4 regions of the Pseudomonas sp. Pse1 genome follow, and region 2 is predicted to be linked to each of the others. Evidence: predicted binding sites of a transcription regulator. Region 2 holds the regulator's gene; each other region holds the start of a gene.

Evidence for each region. Region 2 encodes FliA, which starts transcription of late flagellar genes. Its sites were predicted from a motif close to CTAAAGTTTNNNNNNNNNNNGCCGNTAA; they were not measured.
Region 1: the regulator FliA is predicted to act here: its motif matches at 2,388-2,415, upstream of NR126_RS21910 (methyl-accepting chemotaxis protein).
Region 3: the regulator FliA is predicted to act here: its motif matches at 1,918-1,945, upstream of NR126_RS07325 (methyl-accepting chemotaxis protein).
Region 4: the regulator FliA is predicted to act here: its motif matches at 2,523-2,550, upstream of NR126_RS29085 (methyl-accepting chemotaxis protein).

The regions. Positions count from the first base shown of each region.
Region 1 is NZ_JALJRO010000017.1:85,634-89,844, forward strand. It holds gene NR126_RS21905 (DUF924 family protein) at 1-333, shown strand, start outside; gene NR126_RS21910 (methyl-accepting chemotaxis protein) at 422-2,314, opposite strand; gene NR126_RS21915 (hypothetical protein) at 2,594-2,848, shown strand; gene NR126_RS21920 (lipocalin family protein) at 2,880-3,449, shown strand; gene NR126_RS21925 (formimidoylglutamate deiminase) at 3,495-4,211, opposite strand, start outside.
Region 2 is NZ_JALJRO010000006.1:92,622-96,832, reverse strand. It holds gene flhF (flagellar biosynthesis protein FlhF) at 1-1,082, shown strand, start outside; gene fleN (flagellar synthesis regulator FleN) at 1,197-2,027, shown strand; gene fliA (RNA polymerase sigma factor FliA) at 2,024-2,764, shown strand; gene NR126_RS11300 (chemotaxis response regulator CheY) at 2,931-3,302, shown strand; gene NR126_RS11295 (protein phosphatase CheZ) at 3,325-4,113, shown strand; gene NR126_RS11290 (chemotaxis protein CheA) at 4,143-4,211, shown strand, end outside.
Region 3 is NZ_JALJRO010000003.1:480,845-485,055, forward strand. It holds gene NR126_RS07310 (LysR family transcriptional regulator) at 1-222, opposite strand, end outside; gene NR126_RS07315 (multidrug/biocide efflux PACE transporter) at 315-761, shown strand; gene NR126_RS07320 (transporter) at 762-1,784, opposite strand; gene NR126_RS07325 (methyl-accepting chemotaxis protein) at 2,018-3,643, shown strand; gene NR126_RS07330 (PepSY domain-containing protein) at 3,708-4,028, opposite strand; gene NR126_RS07335 (sterol desaturase family protein) at 4,182-4,211, shown strand, end outside.
Region 4 is NZ_JALJRO010000024.1:18,684-22,894, forward strand. It holds gene cueR (Cu(I)-responsive transcriptional regulator) at 1-102, shown strand, start outside; gene NR126_RS25180 (PA4780 family RIO1-like protein kinase) at 122-1,015, opposite strand; partial or broken gene NR126_RS29080 (cache domain-containing protein) at 1,442-2,449, shown strand; gene NR126_RS29085 (methyl-accepting chemotaxis protein) at 2,579-3,307, shown strand; gene NR126_RS25190 (acetyl-CoA C-acetyltransferase) at 3,454-4,211, opposite strand, start outside.

The DNA of each region.
Region 1 (4,211 bases), on a different contig from region 2:
GGCGATCTGCGCGCACAAAAGCTGGTAGCGCAGGGCATTGCGGCGGATTTCGACCGCGCGTTACGGCCGATCCAGCGGGTGTTCATCTACCTGGTATTCGAACACTGCGAGCACCTCGCGGTGCAGAACGAGGCGATCTCGCGCTTTACCGAGTTGATGAGCCAGCAGCCCGAAGCCGATCGCGCGGTGTTCGCCGATAACCTCGACTATGCCGAACGGCATCAGCAGATCATCGCCCGGTTTGGCCGCTTTCCCCATCGCAATGCGGTGTTGGGGCGTGAGTCGACGGCTGAGGAATTGGCGTTTCTCAAGCGGCCTGGGTCGGGCTTCTGAAAAAGCTTTGCTGGCAAGCCAGCTCCTTCAGATCGCACACGTCCAGGCAGGAGCTGGCTTGCCAGCGAAGAGGCCCTTGAGGGGCACCTCAGATCCTGAAACTCCCCACCAACTGCTTCAACCGCGCCGCCTGTTGCTCAAGGTCGGCACACGCACGCAGGGTCGCCTGCAGGTTTTCCACCCCTTCCTGATTCAGCGTGTTGATCTCGGTAATGTCGACATTGATCGACTCGACCACGGCGGTCTGTTCTTCGGTGGCGGTGGCCACTGACTGGTTCATGCCGTCGATTTCGCCGATGCGCTGGGTCACACTGCCCAGCCGTGCGCCGGCCTGATTAGCGATGCCGACACTGTTTTCGCTCTGCCGCTGACTGTCGGTCATGATGCTCACCGCCGCGCTGGCGCCGACCTGCAGTTCCTCAATCATTGTCTGCACTTGCTGCGCCGAGTCCTGGGTGCGGTGGGCGAGGTTGCGCACTTCGTCGGCGACTACCGCGAAACCACGCCCGGCCTCACCGGCACGCGCGGCTTCGATGGCGGCGTTAAGCGCCAGCAGGTTGGTTTGCTGGGAGATGCTGGTGATCACCTCAAGGATCTGCCCGATGTTCACCGTGTTGCTGTTCAGGGTCTCGATGTTGCCGCAGGAATCGCTGATCTGTGCCGACAGTTGCTGCATCGCCGCGATGGTTCTATCCACCACCTGCTGACCTTCCTCAGCCAGGCCGCGCGCGTCGCTGGAGTGCTGCGAGGCGAGGGCAGCGTTCTGCGCAATTTCCTGGGCGGCAGCGCCCAGTTCATTGATCGCTGCCGCGACGCTGCTGGTGCGCGAGGCTTGCTGGTCAGAGTTGAACATCGACGAGTTGGAGGCGCTGACCACCCGCAGGGCCACTTCGTTGACCTGGCCGGTGGCCGAGGACACTTCGCGGATTGAGTTATGGATGCGCTCAACGAAACGGTTGAAGGACAGCCCCAGGGTGCCGAATTCATCGTGACCGTGAATCCTCAGGCGCTTGGTCAGGTCACCTTCGCCTTCGGCGATGTCGTGCATGGCCCGGCCCATGTCCAGCAGCGGCTGCATTAATACCCGGATCAACATGCCCAGCAGGCTGATGATGATCACCACGGCAATCAGCATGGCAACGATCGCCGAGGTGCGGAACTCGCTGAGCATTGAGAATGCCGTGTCCTGATCGAGCACCAGGGCTACGTACCAATTGGCCGACGGCACGCCGTTGACCGGGGTGAAGGAGATGAATTGGCGGCGGCCATCCACCGTGACTTCCTGCAGACCGGCCCGCACCTGCGGCGTGTTGCCGGGGTAGGCATCGCCCAGGGACTTGAGGACCAGTTTGCTCTCGGGATGGATCAGGATCTTGCCGTCACCGCTGACGATGAACGCATGGCCGTGGCCGTCGAAGTCCAGCGAGTTGATGATCGAACTGACGCTGCCCAGATCGATGTCGGCACCGGCGACACCGATCATCTGGTTCTGCCGCTGCACCGGGGTGGCCACGGTGATCACCAGCTTGCCCGACGAAGCGGCGACATAGGGTTCGGTGACAATGCTCTGCTGGGCAGCGTTGGCTGCCTTGTACCAGCCACGGCTACGGGGGTCGTAATCGGCTGCGCGATTGCCGGCCGGCACCGAGTGCATCACGCCGTCGGCACCGCCGAAGTAGCTCAGTTGAAAGTTACGGGTGTACACCGGCAAGCCAACCGCGCGCTGCAGGGTAGTGGTGCCAGGGCCGTCGGCGGCTACTTGCTGCGCCAGCGATTGCAGCAGTTGAATGCGGCTTTCCAGCCAGGTCTGGATGTTGCTGGTGGTCAGGCTGCCGAGTTCCTGCATCGAGGCCTCGGTGCTGGTACGCAGGGTCTGGCGCTGGCGGTAGTCGTTGAACAGGATGAAACAGGCAAATGCGACGGCCACCACCAGGGCAGCAGCGAGCAGGATCTTGTGGCTGAATTTCATGTTTCTGGTCATTAAAGGAGCTACCGCGGGAGGACTGATCAACGAGAGGGCGACACAGGGTCACAGCTGGCTTGACGCAGCTTCTATGTCGACAGGGCGGCGCCAAAGATTAGGCGGCTTTTGCGAATTTCGACGAAATGCCGATTACTCGCAAAAAGTCGCTGATTTGCCGGGGAAATGCCGATTTGACCGTTCAAGAAATTCCCGCAGGGGCTGGGAACCAGATGGGGGTTTTCTCTTCTAAGCTTCTGGTTGGCAGCCACGCCAGCGTTTCTTTCCAGGAGTTTCACCATGTCGCTGCGATCTATCGCCTTGCTTTCGTTTTGCGTGCTGTTGGTCGCGTGCAGCAAGGTCAACCAGGAAAACTACTCGAAATTGTCGACGGGCATGCCCAAGGCCGACGTGGAAAACCTGCTCGGCAAACCAGCCGATTGTTCCGGCGCACTGGGCATGTCCAGCTGCACCTGGGGCGACAAGAACAGCTTTATCAGCGTGCAGTACGCCGGTGACAAAGTGCTGATGTTTTCCGGGCAAGGCCTGAAGTAATCCGGGGCTACGCGCCCTCGGGAGAAGAATAATGATGCGGTTTGTAATAGCTATTTTTGCCAGCCTGATCTTGGCTGGCTGCGCCACCCATGGCGATGATTCGCTGGCGCCGAAAACGGCCGGCGAGGTCAATCTCAAGCGTTATCAGGGCAAGTGGTACGAACTGGCGCGCATGCCGATGTACTTCCAGCGCAACTGCGCGCAGTCCGAAGCCCATTACTCACTCAAGCCCAACGGTGAGATCGATGTGTTGAACCGCTGCCTGACCGCCGAATGGAAGTGGGAAGAAGCCCGCGGCACGGCCGTCGCGCAGGTACCGGGCAAGACTGACAAGCTTTGGGTTAATTTCGACAACTGGTTTACCCGCCTGCTGCCGGGCGTGGTCAAGGGCGACTACTGGGTGCTGTACGTCAGCGACGACTACCAGACCGCGATTGTCGGCAACCCCAATCGACGCTACCTCTGGCTGCTGTCGCGCAAGCCGGAAGTCAACGCCGATACTCGCGAAGAATTGCTCAGCCGCGCCCGTCAGCAAGGCTACGACACCACCCGCCTGATCTGGCGTGTGTCGGACACACGCATGGCGCAGACCTCGAAGTAAGGCTGCCGCGAGGGAGCCTGCTCCCTCGCCACAACCCCGGGCATTTCAGCCGAGCAAATCGCGCAGCACCTGGGTGAAGGCGCGATTACTTTCCTCTTCGCCGGCATGCTGCCCGCCGCGTACCACCCACTTGCCGTTGACCAGCACATCACGCACCTGGCGATCGCCGCCAGCAAACAGCCAACGATTAAGAATCCCGTCACCGCTCGCGGTCGCCAGGTATGGGTCGTTGCCGTCGAGCACCAGCCAGTCGGCGCGCTTGCCGACTTCCAGGGCGCCAATCGGTTGCCCCAGGGCCTGTGCGCCACCGTCGAGGGCCGCGTCGTACAGGGTGCGGCCGACCATCGGTTGTTCGGCGCCATACAGGCGATTACGCCGCTGGTCGCGCAGGCGCTGGCCGTATTCCAGCCACCGCAGTTCTTCCACCACGCTCAGCGACACATGGCTATCGGAACCGATGCCCATGCGCCCGCCCTGGGCGAGGAAGTCCACGGCCGGGAAAATCCCGTCGCCGAGGTTGGCTTCGGTGGTCAGGCACAGGCCGGCGATGGCCCGACTTTTCGCCATCAGGCTGACTTCTTCGGCATTGGCGTGGGTCGCGTGGACCAGGCACCAGCGCTGATCGACCTCGGTGTTTTCATACAGCCATTGCAGCGGACGACGACCACTCCAGGTCAGGCAGTCGTCGACTTCTTTCTGCTGCTCGGCGATGTGAATGTGCACAGGGCACTGCTTGTCGCTGGCGGCCAGCACTTCATTGAG
Region 2 (4,211 bases):
GCGAAGGCGAAGCGGGCGAGCACGCCAGTCGCCAACTGTTCGCCGGCTTGCCGTTGACCGCTGCCGAGCCGCTGATCGAGCCAACGCTGTCCGAGCCGCCACGCCCCGCTCCGGCACCCGCCCCGACGGCGAGTATCGATCCGCGCGCGTACGACGCCATGCGCTCGGAGCTCAATGGCTTGCGCGAACTGCTGGAAGTGCAATTGGGGTCGCTGGCCTGGAATCAACTGCAAGGTCGTCATCCGCAGCAGGCCAACCTGTGGCGTCGCCTGCAGCGCATCGGCTTGTCCGGTCCTCTGTCCCGTGACCTGCTGGAATTGACCACCGAGATAGCAGACCCACGCCAGGCCTGGCGCATGCTGCTGGCGCACCTGGCGCGGATGATCCAGACCCCTGAGGTCGAGCCGCTGGAAGAGGGCGGGGTGATTGCCATGGTCGGCCCGGCCGGTATGGGCAAGACCACCACGTTGGCCAAGCTGGCGGCGCGTTACGTGCTCAAGTACGGCTCGCAGAATATTGCCCTGGTGAGCATGGACAGCTACCGCATCGGCGCTCAGGAACAACTCAAGACCCTGGGGCGGATTCTCAACGTCTCGGTGACCCACCTGGATCCCGGTCAATCGCTGGCCCAGGCCCTTGAGCCGGTGCTGCGCAAACGCGTGGTGCTGATCGACACCGCCGGCCTGCAGGCCAGCGACCCGGCGTTGCGCATGCAACTGGAGAGCCTCGCCGGTCGTGGCATCAAATCGAAGAATTATCTGGTCCTGGCCACCACCAGCCAGAAGCAGGTGTTGACGGCCGCTTATCACAGTTACAAGCGATGCGGGCTGGCAGGCTGCATCCTGACTAAACTGGACGAGACGGCCAACCTGGGCGAAGTATTGAGTCTGGCAATCAGTCATGAGTTGCCGGTCGCCTATCTGACCGATGGACCGCGGATCCCGGACGATCTGCACTTGCCGCGCCGGCACCAACTGGTGAGCCGCGCGGTCAGTGTACAAATGCAGGAAGAACCCAGCGAAGAAGCCATGGCTGATATGTTCGCTGACCTCTACCACAGTCCGACCAAACGGGTTGGCTGAGGTATTAATGACTAGATTTGTATCTACATCGATGGCCTGCCATGCATTGTTCGTTCGCGAACGCGCAGCCAGTCATGTAGCCCGCGTCTAAGCAAGACAAGGTAAAGAAAGCACATGGGCAGCATGCATCCCGTACAGGTGATCGCGGTGACCGGCGGCAAGGGTGGCGTCGGTAAGACTAACGTTTCAGTGAACTTGTCCCTGGCTCTGGCAGAGCTCGGCCGGCGCGTCATGCTGCTGGACGCCGACCTGGGGCTGGCGAACGTCGACGTCCTCCTGGGACTGACGCCCAAGCGCACCCTGGCCGATGTGATCGAGGGCCGCTGCGAACTGCGCGATGTATTGCTGCAGGGGCCAGGCGGGATTCGCATCGTGCCGGCCGCTTCCGGCACCCAGAGCATGGTGCACCTGAGCCCGGCGCAGCACGCGGGCCTGATCCAGGCTTTCAGCGACATCGGCGATAACCTCGACGTGTTGGTGATCGACACCGCCGCCGGCATCGGCGAATCGGTGGTCAGCTTCGTGCGCGCGGCCCAGGAAGTGTTGCTGGTGGTCTGCGACGAACCGACCTCGATCACCGACGCCTACGCCCTGATCAAACTGCTCAACCGCGACTACGGGATGAATCGTTTCCGCGTGCTGGCCAACATGGCGCAGAGCCCGCAGGAGGGCCGCAACCTGTTCGCCAAATTGACCAAGGTCACGGATCGCTTCCTCGATGTCGCCCTACAATACGTCGGTGCGGTGCCGTACGACGAAAGCGTGCGTAAGGCCGTACAGAAACAGCGCGCAGTGTACGAGGCGTTCCCGCGCTCCAAGTGCGCCTTGGCCTTCCGGGCCATCGCGCAGAAAGTCGACACTTGGCCACTGCCCGCCAATCCGCGTGGGCATCTGGAGTTTTTCGTGGAGCGCCTGGTGCAACAGACTGCGGGTCCGGTGCTATGACCGCGAGCGGTTACAACCTGTACAAGCAGTCGGCGCGTGACGCGCAGTACGAGCTGATCGAGCGTTACGCGCCACTGGTAAAACGTATTGCCTACCACCTTCTGGCGCGTTTGCCGGCCAGCGTTCAGGTCGAGGATCTGATTCAGGCGGGGATGATTGGCTTGCTGGAAGTGTCGACCAAATACGACGCCAGCAAGGGTGCAAGTTTCGAGACCTATGCCGGGATTCGTATTCGGGGCGCGATGCTCGACGAAGTCCGCAAAGGGGACTGGGCGCCACGCTCGGTCCACCGCAATACCCGTATGGTCAGTGATGCGATTCGCACAATTGAAGCTAAAACCGGACGTGACGCTAAAGATCACGAGGTTGCGGCCGAACTCCAATTGAGTCTCGATGATTACTACGGGATTTTGAATGACACCTTGGGCAGTCGCCTGTTCAGCTTCGACGACCTGTTGCAGGACGGCGAGCATGAAGGGCTGCATGAGGATGGCGCGAGTGCTCATCAAGAGCCGTCGCGTGACCTGGAAGACGAGCGCTTCCAGGCAGCGCTGGCGGACGCGATTGCCAATTTGCCGGAGCGTGAGCGACTGGTGTTGGCGCTGTACTACGACGAAGAGCTGAACCTCAAGGAAATCGGCGAGGTACTGGGGGTCAGTGAATCGCGGGTCAGCCAGTTACACAGCCAGTGCGCGGCCCGTTTGCGGGGGCGTTTGGGAGAGTGGCGAGCGCGCTGACAGCAGTGTGGGGACACTGCGTACGACAGCGGGGCGGCGAGAGGCCGGTCCGTTGCTCATCCGTTGTGCTCCATGACGAAGTCGAGTGCTCTGCCTGATTGATTGAATGGCGTGCCCAGGTGCTGGGCGCGTTTAAGACTGCTTGGAGGTCGAATTGGACAAGAACATGAAAATCCTCATCGTTGATGACTTCTCAACGATGCGGCGGATCATCAAGAACCTGTTGCGTGACCTCGGTTTCACCAACACGGTCGAGGCAGACGACGGTACTACCGCCATTCCTCTGCTCAACAGCGGCAGCATCGACTTTCTGGTAACGGACTGGAATATGCCCGGCATGACCGGCATCGACCTGCTGCGCCACGTGCGCGCCGACGAAAAACTCAAGCACTTGCCAGTGCTGATGGTCACCGCCGAAGCCAAGCGCGAGCAGATCATCGAAGCCGCCCAGGCCGGGGTAAACGGCTATGTGGTCAAGCCGTTCACGGCGCAGGCGTTGAAAGAGAAGATCGAGAAAATCTTCGAACGCATCGGTTGATGATTGGCGCCACGGGGGAGCTATGGAACAACGAGAAACATCACAGGGCGATTTCGAGTCGACCCTGAAAAAACACGCGGTCGAACTGGTCGAAAGCCTTGAAAAAGGCAAGTTCGGCGACGCGGTGCAACTGATCCATGAGCTCAATCAGACCCGTGACCGTGGCCTGTACCAGGAAGTCGGCAAGCTCACTCGCGAGCTGCACAGTGCGATCGTCAATTTCCAGATTGATCCGCACATGCCGCAGGCCGAGGAGGTCTCGCAGATCACCGACGCCACCGAGCGTCTGGGCTATGTGGTCAAGCTGACCGAAGCCGCGGCGAACCGCACCATGGATCTGGTGGAAAACGCCACGCCACTGGTCAACGGCTTGAACACTGATGCCCAGGCACTGAGCGCGGACTGGGGACGTTTCATGCGCCGGGAAATCGGCGCCGAAGAGTTCCGTGAGCTGGCCCGCCGTGTCGATGGCTTCCTGAGCCGCAGCGCGACCGAGACCCAGATGGTCTCGAGCAACCTCAATGACATTCTGCTGGCCCAGGATTACCAGGACCTGACCGGTCAGGTGATCAAGCGCGTGACCCAACTGGTCACCGAAGTGGAGAGCAATCTGCTCAAGCTGGTGCTGATGGCCAGCCAGGTCGACCGCTTTGCCGGCATCGAACATGACCGCGCAGCGATCCTTGCGGAAAAAAATCCGCAAAAATATACCGCGCAGGGTGAAGGTCCGCAGATTCATGCCGATAAACGTGAAGACGTTATGTCCGGCCAGGACGATGTCGACGATTTGCTTTCGAGCCTGGGTTTCTAGGTTCAGACCTTTTTTAGGAGCACCCATTCATGAGCTTCGGCGCCGATGAAGAAATCCTTCAGGATTTTCTGGTTGAGGCCGGCGAAATTCTCGAGCAA
Region 3 (4,211 bases), on a different contig from region 2:
CGCGAGAATTTCCTCGGCACGCTGCAGCAGCACGTGCCCGGCCGAAGTCAGGCCGGGCTTGCGGCTGCTGCGGTCGAACAGCGTGACGTTGAGGTCGATCTCCAGGCTGGCGACTGCCGCGCTGATGGTCGACTGACTCTTGCCCAACTTGCGTGCGGCGGCGGAAAACGAGCCCTGGGTCGCTGCTTGGACAAAGGCCAGCAGCACTTCATGTGAGGCCATGAACTATCGCCTTGATCGATGGTTACTGGTTATGAAGTATCGGCATCGTGGCAGATGATGGCAACCCTGTTCACTTGTAAAGGCATTGGATCATGACCAAGCAAAAATCCCTCACCGAGCGTATTGGCCAAGCCATCGGTTTCGAATTGCTCGCCGTCCTGCTGTGCACGCCACTGCTGGCGTGGCTGATGGACAAGCCGGTGGTCGACATGGGCGTCGCCACCATCGCCATCGGCCTGATTGCCCTGGCCTGGAACGTGCTCTTCAACGGCCTGTTCGATCGCCTGCTCAAGCGCTTGAAGCTGACGCCCAGTGCCTTCACTCGAGTGATTCACGCGTTGCTGTTCGAAGGCGGGCTGGTGGCTGTCAGTGTGCCGCTGATTGCCTGGTGGTTGAACGTCAGCCTGTTGCAGGCGTTGATTCTCGACATCGGCGTGCTGCTGTTCTTCCTGCCGTACACCTATGTCTACCACTGGGCCTACGACGTGGTGCGCGAGCGTATGTTGCTGGCCAGAAGCGTGCGCGCATGCAGTCGTTGATCAGTAATCCCCGCGCTTGCGAAACGCCCAGCGTCCGGCAATCAGGGTAAAGGACGCCACCAGCGCCACCAGGATCCAGAACCCTTCGGGATCGCCCGAGAGCGGCACGCCGCCGACGTTCATCCCGAAGAAGCCGGCGATGATGTTGATCGGCAGCGCCAGCACCGTGACCACGGTCAGGGTGAACAGCGTGCGGTTGCTCTGTTCATTGAGGTTGGCGGCGATCTCTTCCTGCAACAGTTTGATCCGCTCGCCGAGGGCCGTCAGGTCGTTGATGATCAGGGCGAATTCTTCGGTGGATTTGCGCAACTCCTTGACGTCCTCTTTCTGCAGCCATTGCGGCGGACGATTGAGCAGCCGCAGCAGCGAGCCCGGCTCCAGCGCCAGCAGGCGTTGCAGGCGCACCAGCACGCGGCGGTTGGCGCCCAGTTCGGCGCGGTTGGTCGAAAGCCGGGAGGATAGCAACTGGTCTTCGACCTGGTCGACGCTGAGGCTGGTCTTGCGCACGATCTGGGTCAGCACTTCGCCCTGATCGCGCAACAGGTGCACCAGCAATTCCAGGGGCGAGCGAAAACACTCGCCGGCCTTGACTGAGGAGCGCAGCTTGTCCACCGAGTGCAGCGGTTGCAGGCGGGCGCTGACGATCAGTCGGCTGCGGGCGCAGACCCACAGGGTCGAGACGTCCGAGGATTGTAGGTTGCTGAGGTTGAACACCACGTCGTTGACCACCGCGAGCAAGGCCGAGTCGACGTGCTCGATTCGCGTTGAGCGCGAGCCTTCGTGCAGCGCTTCAAAGAATTCGTCGGGTAGCGCCAGGTGGGCTTTCATCCAGCGCTCGCAGGCGGCGTGGGCGAGATTCAGGTGCAGCCAGAGAAATTCGTCTTCACTGGCCGGCTGCTGCAGGCGTTGCAGGGCCTCGGCCGATTCAATCTCACGACCCCGTTCACCGGGGCGAAAACTGAAGCCATAGAGCAGGCCAAAAAGATCGGCGTCGCGGTGGCGGTGATCGATGCTGTAGTTCATGGCGTCTCGCGGGAGGGCGCGCTCGCTGCGTCAATCACAACGTCGCTCGAGCGGCATCATGGCAAGCCGATTTGACCGTTTTGTGACAGCTTGACGACTGGCGCCAAGCGCTCTAAACCGCTGGTCGGCGCCGCTCAAGAAATGCGTGCCGAGGCCGATGACGCCTAGGCTGGTCTGTGCAGCCGGGTCCCCACTTGGCTGTCCGCATTATTCCCGTCGTGAGATATCCCTCGATGTTTTTGCAAAAGTCCCTGAGAGCTCAAATCCTCGCGCTGCTGAGTGGCAGCCTGGTTGCAATGTTGTTAATCGCCCTGGCCTGTTTTTACCTGCTCTCCAGCGGCGTGCAGAGTTACCGACAGTTGATCGAGGGGCCGCTGCACACCTCGCAGTTGATCGATGAGGCCAACCTGCAATTCAAGATTCAGGTGCAGGAGTGGAAGAACGTCCTGCTGCGCGGCAAGCAGCCGGCCGACCGGGACAAATACTGGCAGCAGTTCCAGGCACGCCAGGGCGATGTACAGAACATCCTTGGTGAACTGAGCCGCCAGCCGGCCATCGAGCCCGCACTCAAGGCCCGCATCGACAGCCTGCGCGACGCGCACCGGGCGCTGGGCAGTGCTTATCAGCAGGGGCTGGAGGCCTATCGGGCAGCCGGGGCCGATCCGGCGGCGGGTGATAACGCGGTCAAGGGTGTGGACCGCGCCACCAGCGAGCAGATGAGTGAACTGGTCAACGAACTGCGCCAGCGTGGCAATCAGCAGTCAACTGCGATCAGCAACAGTGCCGAGCGCACCGTGCTGCTGGGCATTGTGGTGATGTTGATCTCGGGGTTGCTGATTGGCCTGTTCAGCCTGTGGCTGGTCAACCGGCATCTGGTGCAGCCAATCCAGCGCCTGATCGAGTACGTCGCGCAGTTGAGCCAGGGACGTTTCTCGGCGCGAGTGGCCAACGATCGCCAGGACGAACTGGGTCGCCTGGCGCTGGCGGCCAACACCTTGCGTGATTTTCTCGCCGAGACCTTTGCCCGCCTGCAACGTAGCGCCACTGATCTGGACAGCGCCAGCGGTGAACTGAATGAGATTGCCGGGCAGATGTCCCACGGCACCAACGAACAGTTCAGCCGCACCGATCAGGTGGCGACGGCGATGAACGAAATGTCCGCCACCGCCCAGGAAGTTGCCCGACACGCCGCCGATGCCGCGCGGGCCGCCGACGATGCCGACCAGTCGGCACAACAGGGTGAGCAGGTGATGCAGAGCACCATCGACGCCATCACCCAGATGCGCGGTGAGATCGCCAACACCGCGACGGTGATCCGCCGCCTGGAAACGGATAGCGGGCGTATCGGCAAGGTGCTGGAGGTGATTCGCGGCATTGCCGAGCAAACCAACCTGCTGGCACTCAACGCCGCCATCGAAGCTGCGCGTGCCGGGGAAGCCGGGCGCGGTTTTGCCGTGGTTGCCGATGAGGTGCGCAGCCTGGCCCAGCGCACGGCAGCGTCGATCATCGAGATCAATCAGATTATCCAGAGCGTGCAAACCGGCGCGGTGGACGCCGCGCAGGCGATCGAAAGCGGTCAGTCGCGCAGTGACGAGAGTGTTGAGCAAGTGACCCGGGCCGGGGCCATGCTTGAGCGCATCACCGAGTCGGTGGAGGCCATTCGCGACATGAACCGGCAAATTGCCACGGCGGCTGAAGAGCAAACCTCGGTCGCCGAAGACATCTCGCGCAACCTCACTGAAATCACCAGTATTGCCAGCACCAACCTGGACAATGTGCAGCGCACGCAGGCAGCGAGCAGCAATCTGCACGGCTTGTCGGGTCAGCTCAATGAAGTGACAGCGCGCTTGAGTGCATAAGCACTCGGCGGGAACGAAAAAAGCCGCACAGCCCTGAGGGTGTGCGGCTTTTTCGTTTGGACGATTATTTGTCCTGGACGTTGCTCAGGACGGCGCCGGTCTTGGCGTCGAGCTTCACATCCCATTCGACATTCTTCGCGTCACGGATTTCCACTTCGTAGACATAGGTGCCAGTGGTGGCGTTGTGATCCAGTTCAGTGTCGGTGATGTTCGCCGCCGTGGTGCCTGGGTGCACGGCCAGAGCCGCCTGGTTGAGCTTTTCAAAGTCCATGATGGTGCCCGACTTGAGCAGGCCAGGAATCTGGTCAGGACGCACGTCGGCCATGGCAAAACCGGCGGACAGGGTCAGGGCAGCGGCAGTGAACAGGGTGGTCAACGTTTTCATGGTTCATTCCTTGGTCTGAGCTGTTTAAGTGGAATCAGGTTAATGGTTGCAACTTAATTCATCCTTAATCTACGACATGGGGGCTTTGCGCCGTTTGTTCAATCCCTACACGTTCGGGCGTTACATGCTGGAGCCAGATCAATGGAGGCTCTTATGAAACGTTTGTTCGCAGTACTTTATGCA
Region 4 (4,211 bases), on a different contig from region 2:
CTGCAGGATCTGGTGGAGCACTGCCAGGGTGACCACCGCCCCGACTGCCCGATCCTCAAGGAACTGGCGTCGGGCTGTTGCACGCAACCCGTGGCGAGCTAGCCCGCCACGAGCAAGTGGATCATTGCATCCAGGGGGGTGGAGGCTCTTCGGCCTTGCTCGGTGGTGCGTCGTCGGCCTTGCGGATCGCCTGGCGACGTTCCTCGTCCAGGCGCGCCGCTTCGATCTCGCGAATGATGCCACCGACATCCGCCAGTTCTTCGGGATCGTCGAACTCGCCAGTCAGCACACTGCCCGGGTGCAAGGTGCCGGCTTCATACAACGCCCACATTTCCTTGGCGTAGCGCGTGCGCTTCAACTCCGGGGCAAAACGCCCGAAGTACAAAGCCATGTTGCCGACGTCGCGCTCGAGCATGCTGAATGCATGGTTGTTGCCCGCCGCATCCACTGCCTGCGGCAAGTCGATGATCACCGGGCCGTCGGGCGTCAACAGCACGTTGAACTCGGACAGGTCACCGTGCACCAGGCCGGTACACAGCATCAGCACAATCTGGGAAATCAGGAACGCGTGATACTCGCGGGCCTGATCGGCCTCCAGCACCACGTCATTGAGACGCGGCGCCGCATCGCCGTATTCATCGGCCACCAGCTCCATCAGCAGCACGCCTTCGAGGAAGTCGAACGGCTTGGGCACCCGTACCCCGGCACTGGCCAGACGGAACAGTGCCGCGACTTCAGCGTTCTGCCAGGCGTCCTCGGTCTCTTTGCGACCGAACTTGGAGCCCTTGGCCATGGCACGCGCCTGACGGCTGTTGCGCACCTTGCGGCCTTCCTGGTACTCGGCTGCCTGGCGGAAACTTCGTTTATTCGCCTCCTTGTAGACCTTCGCGCAACGTAGTTCGTTGCCGCAGCGCACCACATAAACAGCTGCTTCTTTACCACTCATGAGTGGGCGCAGCACCTCATCAACCAGACCGTCTTCGATCAGGGGTTCAATGCGTTTTGGAGTCTTCATCAGCTTTTATTGTGGGTCCTTTATTACCAAACACGCGAATGTCACTCGTTATACGGCAATCCTCTCGACACGGGGAGGGGTTGCCGACCTATGAACCCTGTGGATGCACTCACTGTGCCAAATTAATTCACGGCCAGTTGTCGGGTGACGCTGATCATAGCCGAGACTTCAACGCATGTTGCCGATGTGATGAGGAGGCATTTACGACAGAACCCGAGGTACTCCAGCCATTATTTTGTAGGTTTTTTCATACAACCCCTCAATTTCCGCAGCTGGCAGCCGAAGTCCTCAGGGACACATGGATTTGTCTGACAATCGGCCAATAAGAAAAATTCTGGAGCGCGGATGAACATCAAACAAAAACTGACCTGGGCGTTCGCGGTGATCGCCTGTTTGCCAGTGGTGCTGGTGGCGACCCTGGTGATCATGAACCTGCGCAGCGATGCCAAGGCCGGCTTTGTCGACTCCAGTGATCGAGAGATCCGCCAGGTCAGCAACGCCATGCAAATGTTCTTCGACGGCATCAGCCAGAACGTCAACTATCTGGCCTCGTTGCCACTGATCAAGAACACCGACGACAGCCTCAAGACGTACATGAGTGCCAACGCGGCGAGCATTCCTCAAGGCGAAATGGACAAGCAGGTATTCGCCCTGCTGGAGAACCTGGGCAACAGCCACCCGGCCTATGCGTACGCCATTGTCGGCACCAGCGCCGGCGGTTATGTCTCGTGGCCGGACGATGCCCAACTCACCAACTACGATCCGCGCCAGCGGCCCTGGTACAAGGCCGCCCAGGCCAACCCTGGCAAGCCTTTGCGCACCGAAGCCTATTACTGGACCGACAACAACACCACCTACGTCAGCACCGTGCGAACCATCGATAACAAGCTTGGGGCGCAGGGCGGCGTGGTCAGTATCGACGTGACGCTGACCCAACTGACCGAGCTGGTGAAGCAAATCAAGCTCGGCGAAACCGGCTACCTGATGCTGATGGAAAACAACGGCACCGTGCTGGTTGATCCGAAGCAACCGGAGCACAACTTCAAGCCACTGAACAGCCTGGGTGACGGCTACGCGCAGTTGGCCAAGGCCGGCAAGGGCTTGGTGGAAGTCGAGTTGAACGGCGAGCGCTACATGGCGAACGTCTGGCCGTCGGAGCAACTGGGCTGGACCTTCATTGGCCTGATCAAACAGGCCGATGTGATGAGCTCGGCGACCCAACTGACCTGGTTGATCGCAATCATCGCCGCTGTGCTGGCGGTCATATTTGCGCTGGTCGGCGCGAGCTTCGCCAGCCTCATCGTACGGCCGATCCGCAGCGTCGCCAGTGGCTTGGAAGGCATCGCCCAGGGCGAAGGTGACCTGACCCGCAACCTGCAAATCCGTGGCAGCGACGAAACCGCGCAACTGGCCAACTGGTTCAACCAGTTCCTCGCGGCGATTCGCAGCTTGATCCAGCACATCGGCGGTGCCGCGACCAAGATCCTCGCCAACTCCCACAACGCCACTCAAGTCTCCGGCGAGATGGCCGAAGCCGCCGGGCGCCAGCGCGAGGCGGTGGATATGGTGTCGACCGCGTTCCACGAAATGGTCGCCACTGCCAACGAAGTCGCCCGCTCCTGCAGCCAGGCCGCCGATTCGGCCGATAGCGGTCAGCGCCAGGCGCATGAGGGTCAATTGCAGATCGATGCGGCCGTGAGCAGCGTCGATCGCCTGAGCCAAGAGATCGAGCAATCGGCGCAGTCGATGCAGCAACTGGAGCGCGACAGCAACGATATCCAGTCGATCCTTGGCACCATTCGTTCGATTGCCGAACAGACCAACCTGCTGGCGCTCAACGCCGCCATTGAAGCAGCGCGGGCCGGCGAACAGGGCCGTGGGTTCGCCGTGGTTGCCGATGAAGTGCGAGCCCTGGCCAAGCGCACCGCCGATTCCACCGCAGAGATTGATGGCCTGTTGGGCAACCTGGCCAAGCGCACCAGCCAAGTGACCCAGCAAATGCACGCCAGCCTCGAGGTCTCGCAACAGTCGGTGAGCCGCATCGGCGAAGCGCGCAACAGCTTCGGGCAGATTCGCGAATCGGTGGACGTGATCCGCGACATGAACACCCAGATCGCCACCGCCGCCGAAGAGCAGCACCAAGTCGCCGAAGACATCAACCGGCACATCAGCCAGATCCATGGCGACGCGCAGTTGGTGGCCGAACTGGCCAACTCGGCCCGCCTGGATTCGCAGAGCCTGGCGGGGTTGTCGAATGAGTTGGATGGGTTGGTGCGTCGGTTCCGCACATAAACCGGATTCACCCTTGTGGGAGCCAGCCTGCTGGCGATAGCGGAGTGTCAGCCACTGCAGTAGTCGAATGTGCCGCCCCAATCGCTAGCAGGCTAGCTCCCACAGGTTCACCGGATATCGGGACCGCCGCCAACCCCCTGTGGGTATCACCGTTCGATAATCGCGGTCACTCCCTGCCCGCCGGCGGCGCAGATTGAGATCAGGCCGCGGCCCTGCCCTGCCGTCTCCAGCAACTTGGCGAGGTTGGCAACGATGCGTCCGCCGGTCGCGGCGAACGGGTGGCCGGCGGCCAGGGAGCTGCCCTTGACGTTGAGCCGGCTGCGATCGATCGAGCCCAACGGCGCATCCAGTCCCAGGCGGCTTTTGCAGTAATCGGCATCCTCCCAGGCCTTGAGCGTGCACAACACCTGCGCGGCGAAGGCTTCATGAATTTCGTAGTAGTCGAAATCCTGCAAACTCAGGCCATTGCGCGCCAACAAGCGTGGCACCGCGTAGACCGGCGCCATCAACAAACCTTCCGCACCGTTGACGAAATCCACCGCCGCCGCTTCGCCATCGCGCAGGTAGGCGAGGATCGGCAGCCCGCGCTCTTTCGCCCAAGCCTCACTGCCCAGCAATACCAGGGAAGCACCGTCGGTCAGTGGCGTCGAGTTGCCGGCGGTCAGTGTGCCCTTGGCGCTTTTTTCGAAGACCGGCTTCAATGCCGCGAGTTTTTCCAGGGTCAGGTCCGGGCGCAGATTGTTGTCACGGGTCAGGCCGAGAAAGGGTGTGAGCAGATCGTTATGCCAGCCCTCGGCGTAAGCGGCGGCCATTTTCTGATGACTTTCCAACGCCAGTTGGTCCTGTTCCGCACGTGGGATGTTCCAGGTCTGGGCCATCAGTTCGCAGTGTTGCCCCATGGACA